Regions from separate parts of the Streptomyces sp. JH34 genome, predicted to be linked through region 1. Evidence: predicted binding sites of a transcription regulator. Region 1 holds the regulator's gene; the other holds the start of a gene.
The links. The regulator HrcA, encoded in region 1, represses chaperone genes, less so after heat shock. The targets are predictions, from matches to a motif close to TTNGCACTCNGNNNNNCNGAGTGCNAA.
Positions count from the first base shown of each region.

Region 2: groES (co-chaperone GroES) is a predicted target of HrcA. The motif match lies at 6,784-6,810, and genes of this name have one in related genera.

Region 1 is NZ_JAJSOO010000001.1:5,075,954-5,084,552, reverse strand. It holds gene LWJ43_RS22655 (nitronate monooxygenase) at 1-787, opposite strand, end outside; gene dnaJ (molecular chaperone DnaJ) at 910-2,049, opposite strand; gene hrcA (heat-inducible transcriptional repressor HrcA) at 2,050-3,066, opposite strand; gene LWJ43_RS22640 (MBL fold metallo-hydrolase) at 3,234-3,956, shown strand; gene LWJ43_RS22635 (DUF3097 domain-containing protein) at 3,982-4,800, shown strand; gene LWJ43_RS22630 (ABC transporter substrate-binding protein) at 4,922-7,807, shown strand; gene hemW (radical SAM family heme chaperone HemW) at 7,850-8,599, opposite strand, start outside.
Region 2 is NZ_JAJSOO010000001.1:2,926,225-2,934,823, reverse strand. It holds gene tsaD (tRNA (adenosine(37)-N6)-threonylcarbamoyltransferase complex transferase subunit TsaD) at 1-640, shown strand, start outside; gene LWJ43_RS12730 (hypothetical protein) at 637-906, shown strand; gene LWJ43_RS12725 (YciI family protein) at 1,052-1,408, shown strand; gene LWJ43_RS12720 (RNA polymerase sigma factor) at 1,485-2,726, shown strand; gene LWJ43_RS12715 (VOC family protein) at 2,799-3,263, shown strand; gene LWJ43_RS12710 (DUF1876 domain-containing protein) at 3,341-3,613, shown strand; gene LWJ43_RS12705 (hypothetical protein) at 3,671-4,321, shown strand; gene LWJ43_RS12700 (THUMP-like domain-containing protein) at 4,323-5,546, opposite strand; gene LWJ43_RS12695 (polysaccharide deacetylase family protein) at 5,637-6,578, shown strand; gene groES (co-chaperone GroES) at 6,966-7,274, shown strand; gene groL (chaperonin GroEL) at 7,372-8,599, shown strand, end outside.

The sequences.
Region 1 (8,599 bases):
TCACGAACAGCGGGTTGGTCAGGGCCTCTTTGTGCAGCGGGTGCGCCCCCGACTCCGGGCAGGGCAGGAACGCCGTGCCGAGCTGCGCGGCGTCGGCCCCGGCCGCCAGGACGGCGGTGATCTGGGAGCCGCGCATCAGCCCTCCGGCCGCGACGAGCGGCAGTTCGACGGACTCGCGGATCTCCGCGAGCAGGGCGAGCAGTCCGGTGCCGCTGAGGCCGCCCTGGGGGTCGTCACGGTGCGTGGACTGGTGGCCGCCGGCCTCGGTGCCCTGGACGCAGAGCGCGCCGGCACCCGACCATCGGGCGTTCCGCGCCTCCTGGGGCGAGGTGACCGTGACGACGGTGAGCGTGCCGGCGGCGGCGAACGCGTCGAGTACCTCGCGGGTGGGGCAGCCGAAGGTGAAGGAGACCACGGGCACGGGGTCGTGCAGCAGGATCGCGACCTTGGCGTCGTAGCCGTCGTCCCCGCCCGCGTCCGGGTCGCCGAGGGGGGTCTCGTACCAGGCCGCCTCGCCGGCGAGCTGGTGGCGGTAGACCTCGACGGCGCCGGGGTCGGCGACGAGGGGCTGCGGCATGAAGAGGTTGACGCCGAAGGGCCGGCCGGTCATCCTCCGGAGCTGTTTGATCTCGTTGTACATCCCGTCCGCCGTCTTGTAGCCGGCGGCGAGGAACCCCAGCCCTCCGGCCTCTGAGACCGCCGCGGCCAGCTCCGGCCGGGAGGCTCCCCCCGCCATCGGGGCCTGCACGATCGGGTACCGGCAGAGATCGGTGAGCGGCGAGGACATGACCGCATCGTGCCACGTCCGGCGGATCGTGCCGAATCAGCCCTTTCACTCGGACGGAAGCGCGGCCGCGGACACGGCGACGCCCGCCGGTACAGGACCGGCGGGCGTCGCGGTGAAGGGGTTCAGCGGCCGTTGAAGGCGTCCTTCAGGCGGGAGAACAGCCCCTGCTGTCCCGGCTGGAACTGGCCCGTGGGCCGCTCCTCGCCGCGCAGCTTGGCCAGCTCCCGCAGGAGGCGCTCCTGCTCGGGGTCCATCTTCGTCGGGGTCATGACCTCGACGTGCACGATCAGGTCGCCGCGTCCCCCACCGCGCAGGTGGGTGATGCCGCGCCCGTGCAGCGGGACCGACTGGCCGGACTGGGTGCCCGGCCGGATGTCGATCTCCTCCAGGCCGTCGAGCGTCTCCAGCGGCACCTGGGTGCCCAGCGCCGCGGCGGTCATCGGGATGGTGACCGTGCAGTGGAGGTCGTCGCCGCGGCGTTGGAACACGGCGTGCGAGACCTCGTGGATCTCGACGTACAGGTCGCCGGCGGGGCCGCCGCCGGGGCCGACCTCGCCCTCTCCCGCGAGCTGGATCCGGGTGCCGTTGTCGACACCTGCGGGGATCTTCACGGTGAGGGTGCGCCGCGAGCGGATGCGGCCGTCACCGGCGCACTCCGGGCACGGGGTCGGCACGACCGTGCCGAAGCCCTGGCACTGCGGGCAGGGGCGCGAGGTCATGACCTGGCCGAGGAAGGACCGGGTGACCTGGGAGACCTCACCGCGGCCGCGGCACATGTCACAGGTCTGCGCGGAGGTGCCGGGTGCGGCGCCCTCGCCACTGCAGGTGGTGCAGACGACGGCCGTGTCGACCTGGATGTCCTTGGTCGTGCCGAAGGCCGCCTCGTTGAGGTCGATCTCCAGCCTGATCATGGCGTCCTGGCCGCGCCGGGTCCGCGAACGGGGCCCGCGCTGGGTCGCGTTGCCGAAGAACGCGTCCATGATGTCGCTGAAGTTGCCGAAGCCGCCGGCGCCGAAGCCACCGGCCCCACCGCCGCCGCCCGACTGGGAGAGCGGGTCGCCGCCGAGGTCGTAGACCTGCTTCTTCTGCGGGTCCGACAACACCTCGTAGGCGGCGTTGATCTCCTTGAACCGCTCCTGGGTCTTCGGATCGGGGTTGACATCCGGGTGCAGCTCGCGCGCGAGCCTGCGGAATGCCTTCTTGATCTCGTCCTGGGAAGCGTCGCGGCGCACGCCGAGTACGGCGTAGTAGTCCGTGGCCACCTACGACTCCGCCAGGATCTGTCCGACGTAACGTGCCACTGCGCGTACCGCTCCCATCGTTCCGGGGTAGTCCATGCGGGTCGGTCCGACCACGCCGAGTTTGGCGACTGCCTCGTCGCCCGAACCGTAGCCGACCGCGACGACGGACGTGGCGTTGAGGCCCTCGTGGGCGTTCTCGTGCCCGATCCGTACGGTCATGCCCGAATCCGTAGCCTCACCCAGCAGCTTCAGCAGCACGACCTGCTCCTCCAGTGCCTCCAGCACCGGCCGGATCATCACAGGGAAGTCGTGCCCGAAGCGGGTGAGGTTGGAGGTGCCGCCGATGATCAGCCGCTCCTCCGTTTCCTCGACCAGAGTCTCCAGGAGAACGGAGAGCACCGTCGAAACGGTTCCCCGGTCCTCGGTCTCGAAGGACTCCGGCAGGTCCTGCACCAGCCGCGGGACGTCCGCGAAGCGTCGTCCGACGACCCGACTGTTGAGCCGGGCCCGCAGATCGGCCAGGGACGTGTCACCGAACGGTGCAGGGCAGTCGATCATACGCTGCTCGACCCTGCCCGTGTCCGTGATCAGGACGAGCATCAGCCGCGCGGGGGCCAGCGACAGCAGCTCCACGTGCCGGACCGTCGACCGGGTCAGCGAGGGGTACTGCACGACGGCGACCTGTCTGGTCAACTGCGCGAGCAGCCGGACCGTGCGGCCCACGACGTCGTCGAGGTCGACCGCGCCGTCGAGGAAATTCTGGATGGCCCGGCGCTCCGGCGACGACAGGGGCTTGACGCCCGCGAGCTTGTCGACGAAGAGACGGTAGCCCTTGTCCGTCGGAATACGCCCCGCACTCGTGTGCGGCTGGGCGATGAAGCCCTCGTCCTCCAGCACCGCCATGTCGTTGCGGACGGTCGCCGGGGAGACCCCGAGGCGGTGCCGCTCCGTGAGCGCCTTGGAGCCGACGGGCTCCTCGGTGCCGACATAGTCCTGGACGATGGCGCGCAGCACTTCGAGTCTGCGTTCGCTGAGCACCGCGCACACCTCCAGCTGTGGTTCTTCCTGGCGTCTGCCTGGCACTCTGTGCGTTCGAGTGCCAGCAATCCCCCCGGTCAGTGTACGGGGGCGGGGTGGGGCCGGGGCAAGGGCGACCGGTCACGCCGTCGTGGGACTGTGCAGGTCGTTGCCGATAGCGTCGCGGTATGGACGTCTCTTGGGAAGAGTTCGGCTGGGAGCGGTTGGGCGACGGCACGGGGCGACGGCGCCTGCCCGTCTGGGACGCGACCGCGGCACTGGTGGCCGGAGCGGACGGCGTGCTGCTCTACGACACGGGTTCGACACTCCGGGAAGGTGTGGAGCTGCGGACGCAGGCGGAGGCCCTGCTGGGCCGGAGAGTGACGCATATCGCACTGAGCCATCCGCACTTCGACCATGTGCTGGGCACCGCCGCCTTCTCCGGGGCGGAGGTCTACGGTGCGGTCGGGACGGCGGATCTCCTGGCGCGAGGGGCCGCGGAGCTGCGCGCGGACGCGCTGCGGCACGGGATGAGCGAGGCGGACGCCACGGCGGCCACGGACGCCCTGGTGGCCCCCCGTCATCAGGTGAGCGGCGAGTGGACGCTCGACCTCGGTGACGGGTTCCAGGTGCTGCTGGCCAATGTGGGCCCCGGGCACAGCGGTCACGACCTGGCGGTGCTGGTGCCGGGCTCCCCCGTCGTGGTGCTCTGCGGCGACCTGGTCGAGGAGTCGGGCGAACCTCAGGCGGGCCGGGACGCGGTCCCCACGCACTGGCCTGCCGCTCTGGACCGGCTGCTCGAGCTGGGCGGCGAGGACGCGCTGTACGTGCCGGGACACGGGGCGGTCGTGGACGCGGCGTTCGTACGGGCGCAGCGTGATCGACTGGCCGCGCGCTTCGGCGTGTCGTGAACGGGCGTCCGCTTATCGTCGTGCCATGCGCAGCTACCAGCCGGACCTGACTCCGCCGTGGAAGAAGTCCGCCCCCGCCCCCGAGGTGCCCGCCGAGCCCGACCTGGTCGTCGAGGAGGCCGTCAGCGGCTTCTGCGGCGCGGTGATCCGGTGCGAGAAGACGGCGCAGGGGCCGACGGTCACGCTGGAGGACCGCTTCGGCAAGCACCGGGCCTTCCCCATGGAGCCGCGCGGCTTCCTGCTGGAGGGGAAGGTGGTCACGCTCGTACGTCCGTCGGCCGGCGGCCCGGTCCGCCCGGCGCGGACCGCCTCCGGTTCGGTGGCGGTCCCCGGGGCGCGGGCACGGGTGGCGCGCGCGGGCCGGATCTACGTGGAGGGGCGGCACGACGCCGAGCTCGTGGAGCGGGTCTGGGGCGACGACCTGCGCATCGAGGGCGTGGTCGTGGAGTACCTGGAGGGCGTCGACGACCTCCCGGCGATCGTGCGGGAGTTCTCGCCCGGCCCGGACGCCCGGCTCGGCGTGCTGGTCGACCACCTGGTCCCCGGATCGAAGGAGTCCCGGATCGCCGCCCAGGTCACCGGCGCGGACGTGCTCGTGGTGGGGCATCCCTACATCGACGTGTGGGAGGCCGTGAAGCCGTCGTCCGTGGGCATCCCCGCGTGGCCCGTCGTACCGCGCGGCCAGGACTGGAAGACGGGCGTGTGCCGGGCCCTGGGCTGGCCGGAGAACACGGGGGCCGCGTGGCAGCACATCCTCTCCAGGGTCAGCTCCTACAAGGACCTGGAGCCTCAACTGCTCGGCCGCGTGGAGGAATTGATCGACTTCGTCACTCTTCCTGCCTGATGTCCCCGGGAGCATCGAGGAGGAATCGGTACCGATCCCCGTGAACACCTGCGCCACACATGGACCATCCGTTATTGAGTGATGACGGCAGGGCCGGGCTCAGGGGAAGGCACGGGGGCTGATGACGCGCGAAGTGTGGCGGGACAGTGCGGAGAACGAGGCGGCCTCCGCCGTCTTCCACCTCATGCAGCAGCTGATCGACCAGTACCGGGTCAACCGGCCGGTGATGCCGCTGGTCGTCGCACAGGCCGAGGACGCCTCCGCCGGCCCGGAGACCGACGCCAGGGTCGAGCAGATCGTCCGCCAGGTCCACCGGGCGAACCAGCTGCGCAGGGTCCCGGTGAAGCTCCTCGACGGCGGCGGCGACACCCCGTACGAGGCGGCGCTCGCCATGGTCCGCACCCTCACGGAGCGGCCCTGGGAGACCCGGGGCACCTCGCAGTACAAGCCGTTCGTCTTTCCCCGATCACGGCTGCTCGCCGCCATCGAGCAGGCCACCGCGGCGGTCGTCGCGGTGCCGGGCCGGGGCCACGCCCGTGAGCGTGACGAACGGATCCTGGAGCAGTTGGGCAGCCTGCGCTGGCGGCCGAGCAGGTCTGGGCGCAACACCTGGTGGGACTCGCTGCGCGCCTCGGTCCGTCCGGAGACCTTCCTGGGGGCCGTCTTCATCGCCGTGCTCAGCGTGCTGCTCGGCGAGATCGGCTGGGTGCTGACCGCCCTGGTCGCCGCCGCGGCCCTGGGCGGCCTGGCCGTCGTACGGCTGATGACGAGGGCGGCGCCGCCGCTGCTGTGGCTGCGCCGGGCCAGCAGGTGGCTCGCGACCACGTCGTCCCTCGCAGCCTCGAGCACCGCGTATCCGTCCGACGGCTGGTCGCGCTTCTCCCCCAGCGGATCGTGGCGGGTGATCCGGGCGCGGGCCGCCGCCGTCGCGGAGCGGGTGGCCGACGCGGGGGCGGGTGACGAACACGCGCGCCAGTTCCACCTGGAGCTGCGGGTCCAGGCGCTCCTGGAGGACCTGCTGGACAGCTACCGGGCACACGCCCCGGACTGGCGGCGTGGCAAGCGCACCGTCCCGCCGGTGGTCTTCCTGCCCACGGCCACCCAGGACAACGGCGGCGTCCTCCTGATCAACGCCATCAACAACGTGCGTTCACGGCGCAGCGAGGTGGACCCGCTGCTGCTCCTGGCCTCCCTGCCCGCCGACCGGATCATGCGGCACACCCCGCCGCTGCCGCCGGAGCCGCCCGCGAACGCCGGAGCCGGCACAGGGGCCCGCGCGCGGTACGAGACCTGGGTCGAGGACCTGAGCGTCGGCCAGGCACCGGCGGCGGCGGTGACGCCGGCTTGGGTGCTGCGGCTGCCCCTGCCCACCGAACAGCTGACCCATGAGCACGCCCACGTCCAGCTGGTCACCCACCGCGTCCGCCGGACCTGGGCGTGGTGGGTGATGTCGGGGAGGACCGTCACCCTCGTGCTGGTCTGCGCGCTGCTGGGGACCTTCCTGTGGAGCGCGCACTGGAAGGAGACGTACTGCTACGGCCCGCTCGTCGGCCGGAGCACGGACGCGGTCAGGCTGGCCGGCCCCGGGGGCGCCGAGGAGTGCGTCGGGGTGGCGACGGTCCCCGAGGTGCGCTTCGCCGAGGGCAACACGCTCCAGCTGAACGGGGTGGGCAGGGGCATCACCTTCGAGCGGATCGAGCAGGCGATACGCGACCAGAACGCCGGTATCCCGCCCGGCGCGCCGCACGTCACCGTCGTCTACGCGGGCCCGCTGACGGGGACCGACGCGAACAGGGAGGACACCCGCAAGGGCCTGGAGGAGCTGACCGGCGTCTATCTGCACCAGCGGTTCGTCAACGACACGGCGAATCGTTCCGTCAAGCTCCGGGTCCTGACGGCCAACGGCGGCCGGGACATGCTGCGGCAGACGACGGCGGTCCGGAAGATCATCGAGGTGGCCCGGCGGGACACCTCCGTCGTCGGCGTGGTGGGGCTCGGCCGCAACACCACGGAGAGCGCGGCGGTCACCGGGCTCCTCCAGCGCGCCGGGCTGCCCGTGGTGGACACCACGAACTCGGGCAGCGACCTGGCCCGTGAGTACCCGAACTACTTCGGTCTCGCCGCGACCGACGAGGAGCAGGCGGACGCCGTCGGGCTGATCGCCGGCCAGCTGGCGGACCGCCTCGACGACCCGCAGGCCGTCGTGCTGTCCAGGAAGGTGGGTAACGAGGACAAGGACCGGTACACGACCGAGCAGCGCCGGGTCGGTCTGGAGATGCTGGAGGAATCCGGCTTCGCCCTGGTCTCCGACACCCGGTACTCCCTGTCCGAGGACGGCGACTCCGCCAATCTCGACGCGCCCCTGCACGCGATCTGCGGTGCGGAACGCGTGCCCGACGCCCTGTACTTCGCCGGCCGGGTCGAGGACGTCAACACCCTGATGTCCGGTCTCGGACAGACGGCGGGCTGTTCGGACAAGGCCATCACGGTCTTCACGGGGGACGACCTGGCCAAGGCGCGCTTCGACGACGCGACGAAGCTCGCGGACAAGGTCACGCTCTACTACGGCGCCCTCGCGCCGACGAGCCAGGGCGGGGGCAGGGCGTTCTACGAGGACTCCCGCAAGACGCTGCAGGCGCTGCTCACCGAGGGGCGGCAACTGCCCGCCCTGCCGAAGGAGCGCCCGTACGAGGACCAGCTGTTCACCAGCGGGCAGACCGTCATCTCCTACCAGGCGACGGCGGCCCTGTACGCGGCGGCGACCCGCAGCGACAACCCGCAGAGCGCGGCGGAGACCTGGGCGACGCTGTACTCGGTGGCCCTGCACGACATGCCGACCGGGACGATCACCTTCCGGGGGACGATTCCCTACACCGACCAGAGGGTGCACGGCCTGAACGTCGTCGAGGTCACACGCCCCGGCCCGGACGCGCGGAGCCGCACCGTGTGCGGCCGGGCGGCGGGTGATCCGGCGCCACTCACCCGCGCGGACTGCCGGGTGCCGTAGAGGCCGCTCCAGGGGGCGGCAGCGCTGCTCCCGCGGAGGGCCTCAGTCGACCAGGTCCCGCACCACGGCGTCGGCCAGCAGCCGGCCGCGGAGGGTGAGGACCGCGCGTCCCTCGGCGTACGGTCCGGGCTCCAGCAGCCCGTCGGTCACGGCGCGGCCGGCCGCCGCGAGCCCGGCGGGCGCGAGCAGGGACAGCGGGCAGCCCTCGACGAGCCGCAGTTCCAGCAGGATCCGCTCGACCCGCCGGTCCTCGTCGCCGAGCACCTCACGGCCGGCACCCGGCGAACGGCCCTCGGCGAGCGCCTGCGCGTAGGCCCCGGGGTGTTTGACGTTCCACCAGCGCACCCCGCCGACGTGGCTGTGCGCGCCCGGTCCGGCGCCCCACCAGTCGGCCCCGCGCCAGTACAGCTCGTTGTGCAGGCAGCGGCCTTCGGGCGTGCGGGACCAGTTCGACACCTCGTACCAGGAGAACCCCGCCGCCGCCATCGCCTCGTCGGCGATCAGATAGCGGTCCGCGTGGACGTCGTCGTCCGTCATCGGGACCTCGCCCCGGCGGATGCGGCGGGCGAGCTGGGTCCCCTCCTCGACGATCAGCGCGTACGCCGACACGTGGTCGGGTCCGGCGCCGATCGCCGCGTCCAGGGAGGCCCGCCAGTCGTCGTCGGACTCACCGGGGGTGCCGTAGATCAGGTCGAGGTTGACGTGGTCGAAGCCGGCCGCGCGGGCCTCGGCGACACAGGCCTCGGGCCTGCCGGGCGTGTGGGTGCGGTCCAGGACCTTCAGGACGTGCTG
Region 2 (8,599 bases), 2.1 Mb from region 1:
GCCGCTCGGCGCGACCATCGACGACGCGGCGGGCGAGGCCTTCGACAAGATCGCCCGGGTGCTGGACCTCGGATTCCCCGGCGGTCCGGTCATCGACCGGCTGGCCAGGGAGGGCGACCCGAAGGCGATCGCCTTCCCGCGCGGCCTGAGCGGGTCCCGCGACCCCGCGTACGACTTCTCCTTCTCCGGGCTCAAGACGTCCGTGGCGCGCTGGATCGAGGCCAAGCGCGCGGCGGGCGAGGACGTTCCCGTACGGGACGTGGCGGCGTCCTTCCAGGAGGCCGTCGTGGACGTCCTCACCCGCAAGGCCGTCCGGGCGTGCAAGGACGAGGGTGTCGACCACCTGATGATCGGCGGCGGCGTCGCGGCCAACTCGCGGCTCCGCGCGCTCGCCGAGGAACGGTGCGGGAAGGCCGGGATCAGGCTGCGGGTCCCCCGGCCGGGACTCTGCACGGACAACGGCGCGATGGTCGCCGCCCTCGGCGCGGAGATGGTGGCGCGCAACCGCCCGGTGTCCGATCTCGGCCTCTCGGCGGACTCCTCCCTGCCGGTCACGGAGACCCATGTGCCGGGCGCGCACAGCCACGACCACGGCCATGACCACGTCCACGAGATCAGCAAGGACAACCTCTACTCATGACCGTCGCCCTGATGTGGGAGGCCCGCGCCCCGGAGGGCCGGGGTGCGGAACTGCTGGAGTGGGCCGGGGCGAGGGCGGCCGAGCTGTCCCCGAAGCCGCTGCGCAGTGAGCTGCTGCGCGCCCCCGAGGACCGGGTGCTCGTGCTGACCTGGTGGGACGCGGGATACGACGACCAACTGCCGGAGCTGCCGGAGCCGGACGCGGGGCTGATCACCCGCGCCGTCCACCGGTGGCGCTTCGAGTCCCTCGGCCCGGCGGGCGGCTGATCCGGGGGCGGGGAGCGCCGGACCGGACGACCCCCGGAGAGGAATCCCGAAGAATCTTCCCGGACGTGTCGATCCGGGCCCCTCCCGTTCGACGCATGGGTGAGAGGTGGGGAACAGCCCCGCTTCCGAAGTCTGAGGAGACACCGTGCCGCGCTATCTGACGATGGTCCGGATCGACGAGAAGAACGCCCCGGCCGAGGGCCCCAGCGAGGCGCTGATGGAGCGTATGGGGGCGCTCATCGAGGAGATGACCAAGGCGGGTGTCCTGCTGGACACCGCGGGCCTCACCCCGACCTCCGAAGGCACCAGGGTCACCTGGTCGAACGGCGAGTTCACCGTCACCGACGGACCGTTCACCGAGACCAAGGAGGTCATCGGCGGCTACGCCCTCATCCAGGCCAAGGACAAGGCCGAGGTCCTGGAGTGGACCAAGCGCTTCCTCGCCGTCCACGAGCCGTACTGGACGATCACCTCCGAGATCCGCGAGATCGCCGAGGGCTGACGGGTACGGCGGGCAGCGACCGGGGCGGGTGGCGGATTCTTGCCGCGCCCGCCCCCGGCTGCTCTGATGTGTGCCCGTGACAGCAACGAGCAGCGCCGTCGAGGCCGTGTACCGCATCGAGTCGGCCAGGATCATCGCCGGCACGGCGCGCATCGTGCGGGACGTCGGGATCGCCGAGGAGATCGCGCAGGACGCACTCGTCGCCGCGCTGGAGCAGTGGCCCGAGGACGGCGTCCCGGACCGCCCCGGGGCCTGGCTGATGGCCACCGCCAAGCACCGGGCGATCGATCTCGTGCGCCGCAGGGAGACCTACGCCCGCAAGCTGGCCGAGGCCGGCAGGGCGCTGGAGGACGTGCCGTCGCCCGAACCGGCCGACCCGGACGGCATCGACGACGACCTGCTCCGGCTGATCTTCACGTCGTGCCATCCGGTGCTCTCCACCGAGGCGCGCGTCGCACTCACCCTCCGCCTGCTCGGCGGCCTGAGCACGGACGAGATCGCCCGCGCGTTCCTGGTCCGGGAGTCCGCCGTCGCCCAGCGCATCGTCCGCGCCAAGCGGACCCTCGGGCGTGCGGGCGTGCCCTTCGAGGTGCCGTCGGGCCCGGAACGCTCCGCCCGGCTCGGCCCGGTGCTCGACGTGATCTACCTGATCTTCAACGAGGGGTACGCGGCCACCGCCGGCGACGACCTGCTGCGCCCCGCGCTCTGCGAGGACGCGCTGCGGCTCGCACGACTGCTGGCGGGCCTGATGGACCGGGAACCGGAGGTCCACGGGCTGGCCGCCCTCCTGGAACTCCAGGCGTCCCGGACCCGCGCCAGGACGGGCGCCGACGGCACGCCGCTCCTGCTGGCCGAACAGAACCGGGGCCGCTGGGACCAGCTGCTGATCCGGCGGGGCTTCGCCGCCCTGGAACGGGCGCACGCGCTGGGCGGCGCCCCGGGGCCGTACACGCTCCAGGCCGCGATCGCCGCCTGCCATGCCCGCGCCGTGCGGTATTCCGACACCGACTGGCCGGTGATCGCCGCCCTCTACGGCCGGCTCGTGGGGGTCGCCCCGTCGCCGGTGGTGGAGCTGAACCGGGCGGTGGCCGTCTCGATGGCCGAGGGGCCGGAGGCCGGCCTCGCCCTGACCGACGCACTCGTGGGCGACCCGGCCCTCTCGGGTTACCACCTGCTGCCGAGCGTGCGCGGCGACCTGCTGGAACGGCTGGGACGCGGCGAGGAGGCGCACACCGCGTTCGTCCGCGCGGCCGAGCTGACCCGCAACGCGCGGGAGAGGGAACTGCTGCTCGCACGTGCCGAGCGCGTGTCCCGATGAGTTCCGGGCCCCGCCGCGGTCTACCTTGCACAGCGTTCCGCGGAGCAGCGCGGCGAGTGGAGGAGAAGGACCATGCAGAAGATCAGGCCCTGTCTGTGGTTCGACGGCCAGGCCCAGGAGGCGGCGGAGTTCTACGTATCGGTCTTCGGCGGCGACTCCCGCGTCGTCGAGGTCACCCGCACCACGGAAGCGGCGCCGGGGCAGACCGGCACGGTCCTGACGGTGGACTTCGTGCTCGCGAGCCAGGAGTACCTCGGACTCAACGGCGGCCCCCAGTTCCACTTCAGCGAGGCCGTCTCGCTGAGCGTGGACTGCGTGGACCAGGAGGAGGTCGACAGGCTGTGGGCGAAGCTCACCGAGGGCGGTGAGGAGAGCATGTGCGGCTGGCTGAAGGACAGGTACGGCCTGTCCTGGCAGATCGTCCCGCGTGCGCTGCCCGAACTGCTCTCCGGTCCTGACCGGGCCAGGGCGGACCGGGCGATGAAGGTGATGATGGGGATGCGGAAGCTGGACGTACAGGCCCTTCTGGACGCCTGAGGCGCGGGTCCGCACGCCGTGCGGGGGCGGGACGACGGGCGCACCCTGGAGACAGGAGACCCCGGGAGGTGACCGTCATGATGGAGACGACCGTCGGATGGCATGTCGAGCTGGAATTCGAGGAGGACACCCATCGCACCCGTGCGGCCGCGATGGTACGGCTGAGCGACGGGACCGAGGTGCGGGCCCACGGTTACGCCAGCCGGCACCCCTCCGACTCGCAACAGCCACGGGTGGGCGAGGAGATCGCCGGGGCCCGTGCGCTCAACGAACTCGCCATGAAACTGCTCACCAAGGCACACGACGAGATCGACGAGGCGTCGGGCCGGGCGTCGTACCCGCTGACCTGACCGGCCACGGCGTTCCACCGGCGCGGGGCGACGCGCGGACTCGGTAATGTCTGGGCCATGCCCAGTCGTTCGCCACTCCCGCCCTCGCCCCCACCCGTGGAGATACGCGCATGGCCCGGCCGGGAGGACCTGTTGAGGGACCGGGCGGTCGTCCTCGGTGAGCTGGTGAAGATGTTCATCGGGCCCGCGCGGCTCGGGATCCTCTGGATGTGGGCGGGTGTCGCCGCACTGGGCTGGTCGGTCGTGGGGACGGCCCTCCTCATGTTCGAGGACTCCTACGACGCCCTCAGCGCGGTCCCGGCCGTCGTCTGCCTCGCGGGCGGTGCGGCCGTGCTGGTCCCCGCCGTCGCCCTCCTCGCCGTCGGTGTGGCCAGGGACCTGCGGGTCCACCGGCTCCTCGTGGAATGGGGCGGGCTGGACCGCGATCCGGCGGGGGACGCGCCCCTGCGCATGCCGCGGGCGAGTCTCCTCTGGCTGCTGATGTCGTTCGCGCTCTGCGCAGTCGGCCTGTTCACCTGTGTCGTCGTCCCGGCGACCGCCAGGGCCGGCGAGGAGACGTACGGCTTGGTGACCCTGTTGATGGGGCTCGGATTCCTCGCGTGGCTGACCGGACTGACCGGCCTCGTCAAGGCGTTCGCGCATCGCCGCTGGGTGCTCCGGGTGATCCTCGGAGTGCCCGCGGACCCGCTGGTCACGGTGGAAGGCTGAATCAGGGCCGCTTCACCGGCTGCCCGATCAGCATCGTGGGGGCCCCGGCCACCCGGGTCAGGAAGACCGTGGCCTCGTGCGGCCCCTGGAGCTTCATCTTCCGCCGCAACTCCTCCGGTTCGACCGCCGAGCCGCGCTTCTTGACGGTCAGGACACCCACCTGACGCTCCCTCAGCAGCGCCTTCAGCTTCTTCATGTTGAAGGGCAGCTGATCGGTGATCTCGTACGCGGCGGTGGCGTCGGACTCGTACGGCACGTCGCTCGTGACGTACGCGATCGTCTCGTCGATCAGCCGCCCCCCGCACGCCTCCACGATCCGGGCCACCAGATGGGCGCGGATCACGGCGCCGTCGGGCTCGTACAGATACCGGCCGACGGGCCCGACCGGCGGGGCGGGCAGCGGGCCGTCCGAGGTGAGGGTCGTGCGGGACGGGAGCAGCGTGGCCCGGAAGGCCCCGGGGGTGAAGCCCTCGCCGAACCAGAGCACGGCCTCCTTCACGTCGCCGCCGTCCGAGATCCACTCGGCCTCGGCCTGAGGTCCGATCGCCTCGTGGGGGACACCGGGGGCGATCTTCAGTGCGGCGCGGGGGGCCTTCAGCGCGGCCCCGGTCGCCCAGGAGAGCGGTGGCGAGTAGGCCTCGGGGTCGAAGATCCTGCCGCGCCCGCCGCGCCGCGCCGGGTCGACGAAGACGGCGTCGTAGGGGGTGGTGTCGATCTCGGTGACGTCGGCACACCGCACCTCGACGAGGTCCTGGAGGCCGAGCGCCTCGGCGTTGGCACGGGCCACCTGTGCGGTGAGCGGATCCCGGTCGACGGCCAGGACCGGGATGCCCGCCCGGGCCAGGGCGATCGCGTCGCCGCCGATCCCGCAGCACAGGTCGGCCACGCTCCGCACGCCGAGCTCCGCGAACCGCCCGGCGCGGTAGCCGGCGACCGAGGTGCGGGTCGCCTGTTCCACGCCGTTCGGGGTGAAGAACATGCGGTACGCGTCCTCGGCCCCGAACTTCGCCTCCGCGCGCTGCCGCAGCCGGGCCTGACCGAGCGCGGCCGACACCAGGGCGGCGGGGTGGGCACGGCGCAGCCGGGTCGCCGTCGCCAGTTCCCGGGCCGGGTCGTGGTCGCGCAGCTCGTCCAGGAGCGCGGCCCCCTCGGGGGTGCGCAGGGCGGCGAAAGAGGCGAGCGGATCGGCGGGGTCGGTCCGGGCGTCGGGGGGAATGGCGTTCACGGCTCCATTGTGAGCCAGCCGGGGGACGCGCCCGGTCCGCCGGAGGTGTCGAGGCGGGAGGCCGGTGCCCCGGTGGCAGGATGCGGCGCCATGCAGCTAGTAAGACAAAAAGAAAAATTCGGCGTCAAGCGTCACAGAACGGTCTGCGCGGTCCTGGCCGCCCTGATGATCGGCGCGACCGCATCCGGGTGCGCCGACGGTGGGGACGAGGGGGCCGGCCGCCCCTCGGAGCCCGTCGCCGGTCAGCCGGGAGTCGCGGCCGCCCGGCAGGGCGCCGTCGCGGCCGAGGCGAAGGCCCGGCGTCTGAAGCGGGAGCAGGCCGCCCGCGTCGCCGCCGCGAGGAAATGGGGGCTGGCGAAGATGCCGCTCGCAGCCCCCGCGCCACCCGCCGTGAAGCCGCGCATCACGACCCGGGAGGGATTCGAGGTGGAGGGCGGGAAGACGTTGCCGCCGGTCTTCACCACCGTGCCCACCAAGGAGCGGATCGTCTTCCTGACGATGGACGACGGGGCGGAGAAGGACCCCGAACTGCTGCGGATGATGACCGAGCTGAAGATCCCGTACAGCGCCTTCATCAGCGACTACGTGGTCAGTGACGACTACGGCTACTTCAAGGACATGCAGGCCCGGGGGGTCACCCTCAACAACCACACGCTCAACCACCGTTACCTCCCGGGGCTTTCGAAGGAGGACCAGCGGCGGGAGATCTGCGGCGAGCAGGACAAGCTCGAGAAGTACTTCGGGAAGAGGGCCACCCTCTTCCGGCCGCCGTACGGCAACTACAACGGCGACACCCTGCGCATCGCGAAGTCCTGCGGCATCAAGGCCGTGCCCCTGTGGGCGGCCGAGGCGTTCCCCGACCACATGGAGTGGCGCGAGTGGGACCAGGACCTGCACCCCGGCGACATCATCCTGACCCACTTCCGCGGCGAGGAGGACTGGAAGGGAACCATGCCCGACATGATCCGCCGCGTCATGAAGACGGTCACGGACAAGGGGTACGCCGTGGCCAGGCTGGAGGACTACGTCTGACGGGCGAGGCCGGCGCGGGAGCGGACCTCATGACGGGGCGTCCGCCCGCCCGTGCGGCTTCCCCGCCCGTGCGGCTTCCCTGCCCGTGCGGCTCCCCCCCGGTGCGGTCCGTGTGTCCGCCCCGACCGCACCGGAACGCCGCGCCCCTCTCCCGCGTTGATCCGGGCGTGCGCCGGTCCCTCCGACGCCACGCGAGGGTGGTCAATTGGCACTCCGCTTGACCGAGTGCTAATCGCGGTCATAGTCTCTGTGCTGGCACTCACCGATGGAGAGTGCCAGCACAACCGCGCGACAGGGCAGGTCCGGCACCCGCGACGACGGATCGGTCTGGTCGCCACCCCACAGACTGTTAAACCCCGTGAGATCTCCGAAGGGGGAGACCGGATCGTGTCGACCACCAGCTCCAAGGTTGCGATCAAGCCGCTCGAGGACCGCATTGTGGTCCAGCCGCTCGACGCCGAGCAGACCACGGCTTCCGGCCTGGTCATTCCGGACACCGCCAAGGAGAAGCCCCAGGAGGGCGTCGTCCTGGCCGTGGGCCCGGGCCGCTTCGAGAACGGCGAGCGCCTTCCGCTCGACGTCAAGACCGGCGATGTCGTTCTGTACAGCAAGTACGGCGGCACCGAGGTGAAGTACAACGGCGAGGAGTACCTCGTCCTCTCGGCGCGCGACGTTCTCGCGATCGTCGAGAAGTAGTTCACCCACGTTTGCTTCTGTTCTGCGCCCCTGGCCCCCTGCGAAAAACTAGCCGGGTGGCGAGGGGCGCAGTTCGTTTGAGAGGACAGCTCAGCCCATGGCGAAGATTCTGAAGTTCGACGAGGACGCCCGTCGCGCCCTTGAGCGCGGCGTCAACAAGCTTGCCGACACGGTGAAGGTGACGATCGGCCCGAAGGGCCGCAACGTCGTCATCGACAAGAAGTTCGGCGCCCCCACCATCACCAACGACGGTGTCACCATCGCGCGCGAGGTCGAGCTCGACGACCCGTACGAGAACCTCGGTGCCCAGCTGGTGAAGGAGGTGGCGACCAAGACCAACGACGTAGCGGGTGACGGCACCACCACCGCCACCGTGCTCGCCCAGGCCCTCGTCCGCGAAGGCCTGCGCAACGTCGCCGCGGGCGCGTCCCCGGCCGCCCTGAAGAAGGGCATCGACGCCGCCGTGAAGGCCGTGTCCGAGGACCTCCTCGCGACCGCCCGCCCGATCGACGACAAGGCCGACATCGCCGCCGTGGCCGCGCTCTCCGCGCAGGACCCGCAGGTCGGCGAGCTCATCGCGGACGCGATGGACAAGGTCGGCAAGGACGGTGTCATCACCGTCGAGGAGTCCAACACCTTCGGTCTGGACCTCGAGTTCACCGAGGGCATGGCCTTCGACAAGGGTTACCTGTCCCCCTACATGGTGACCGACCAGGAGCGTATGGAGGCCGTCCTCGACGACCCGTACATCCTGATCCACCAGGGCAAGATCGGCTCCATCCAGGAGCTGCTCCCGCTCCTGGAGAAGGTCATCCAGGCGGGTGGCTCCAAGCCGCTGCTGATCATCGCCGAGGACGTCGAGGGCGAGGCGCTCTCCACCCTCGTCGTCAACAAGATCCGTGGCACCTTCAACGCCGTCGCGGTGAAGGCCCCCGGCTTCGGTGACCGCCGCAAGGCCATGCTCGGCGACATCGCCACGCTCACCGGTGCGACCGTCATCGCCGAGGAGGTCGGCCTCAAGCTCGACCAGGCCGGTCTGGACGTGCTCGGCACCGCCCGCCGCGTCACGGTCTCCAAGGACGACACGACCATCGTCGACGGCGGCGGCGACTCCGCCGACGTCAAGGGCCGCGTCAACCAGATCAAGGCCGAGATCGACGCCACGGACTCCGACTGGGACCGCGAGAAGCTCCAGGAGCGCCTCGCGAAGCTGGCCGGCGGCGTGTGTGTCATCCGCGTCGGTGCCGCCACCGAGGTCGAGCTCAAGGAGAAGAAGCACCGTCTGGAGGACGCCATCTCCGCGACCCGCGCCGCGGTCGAGGAGG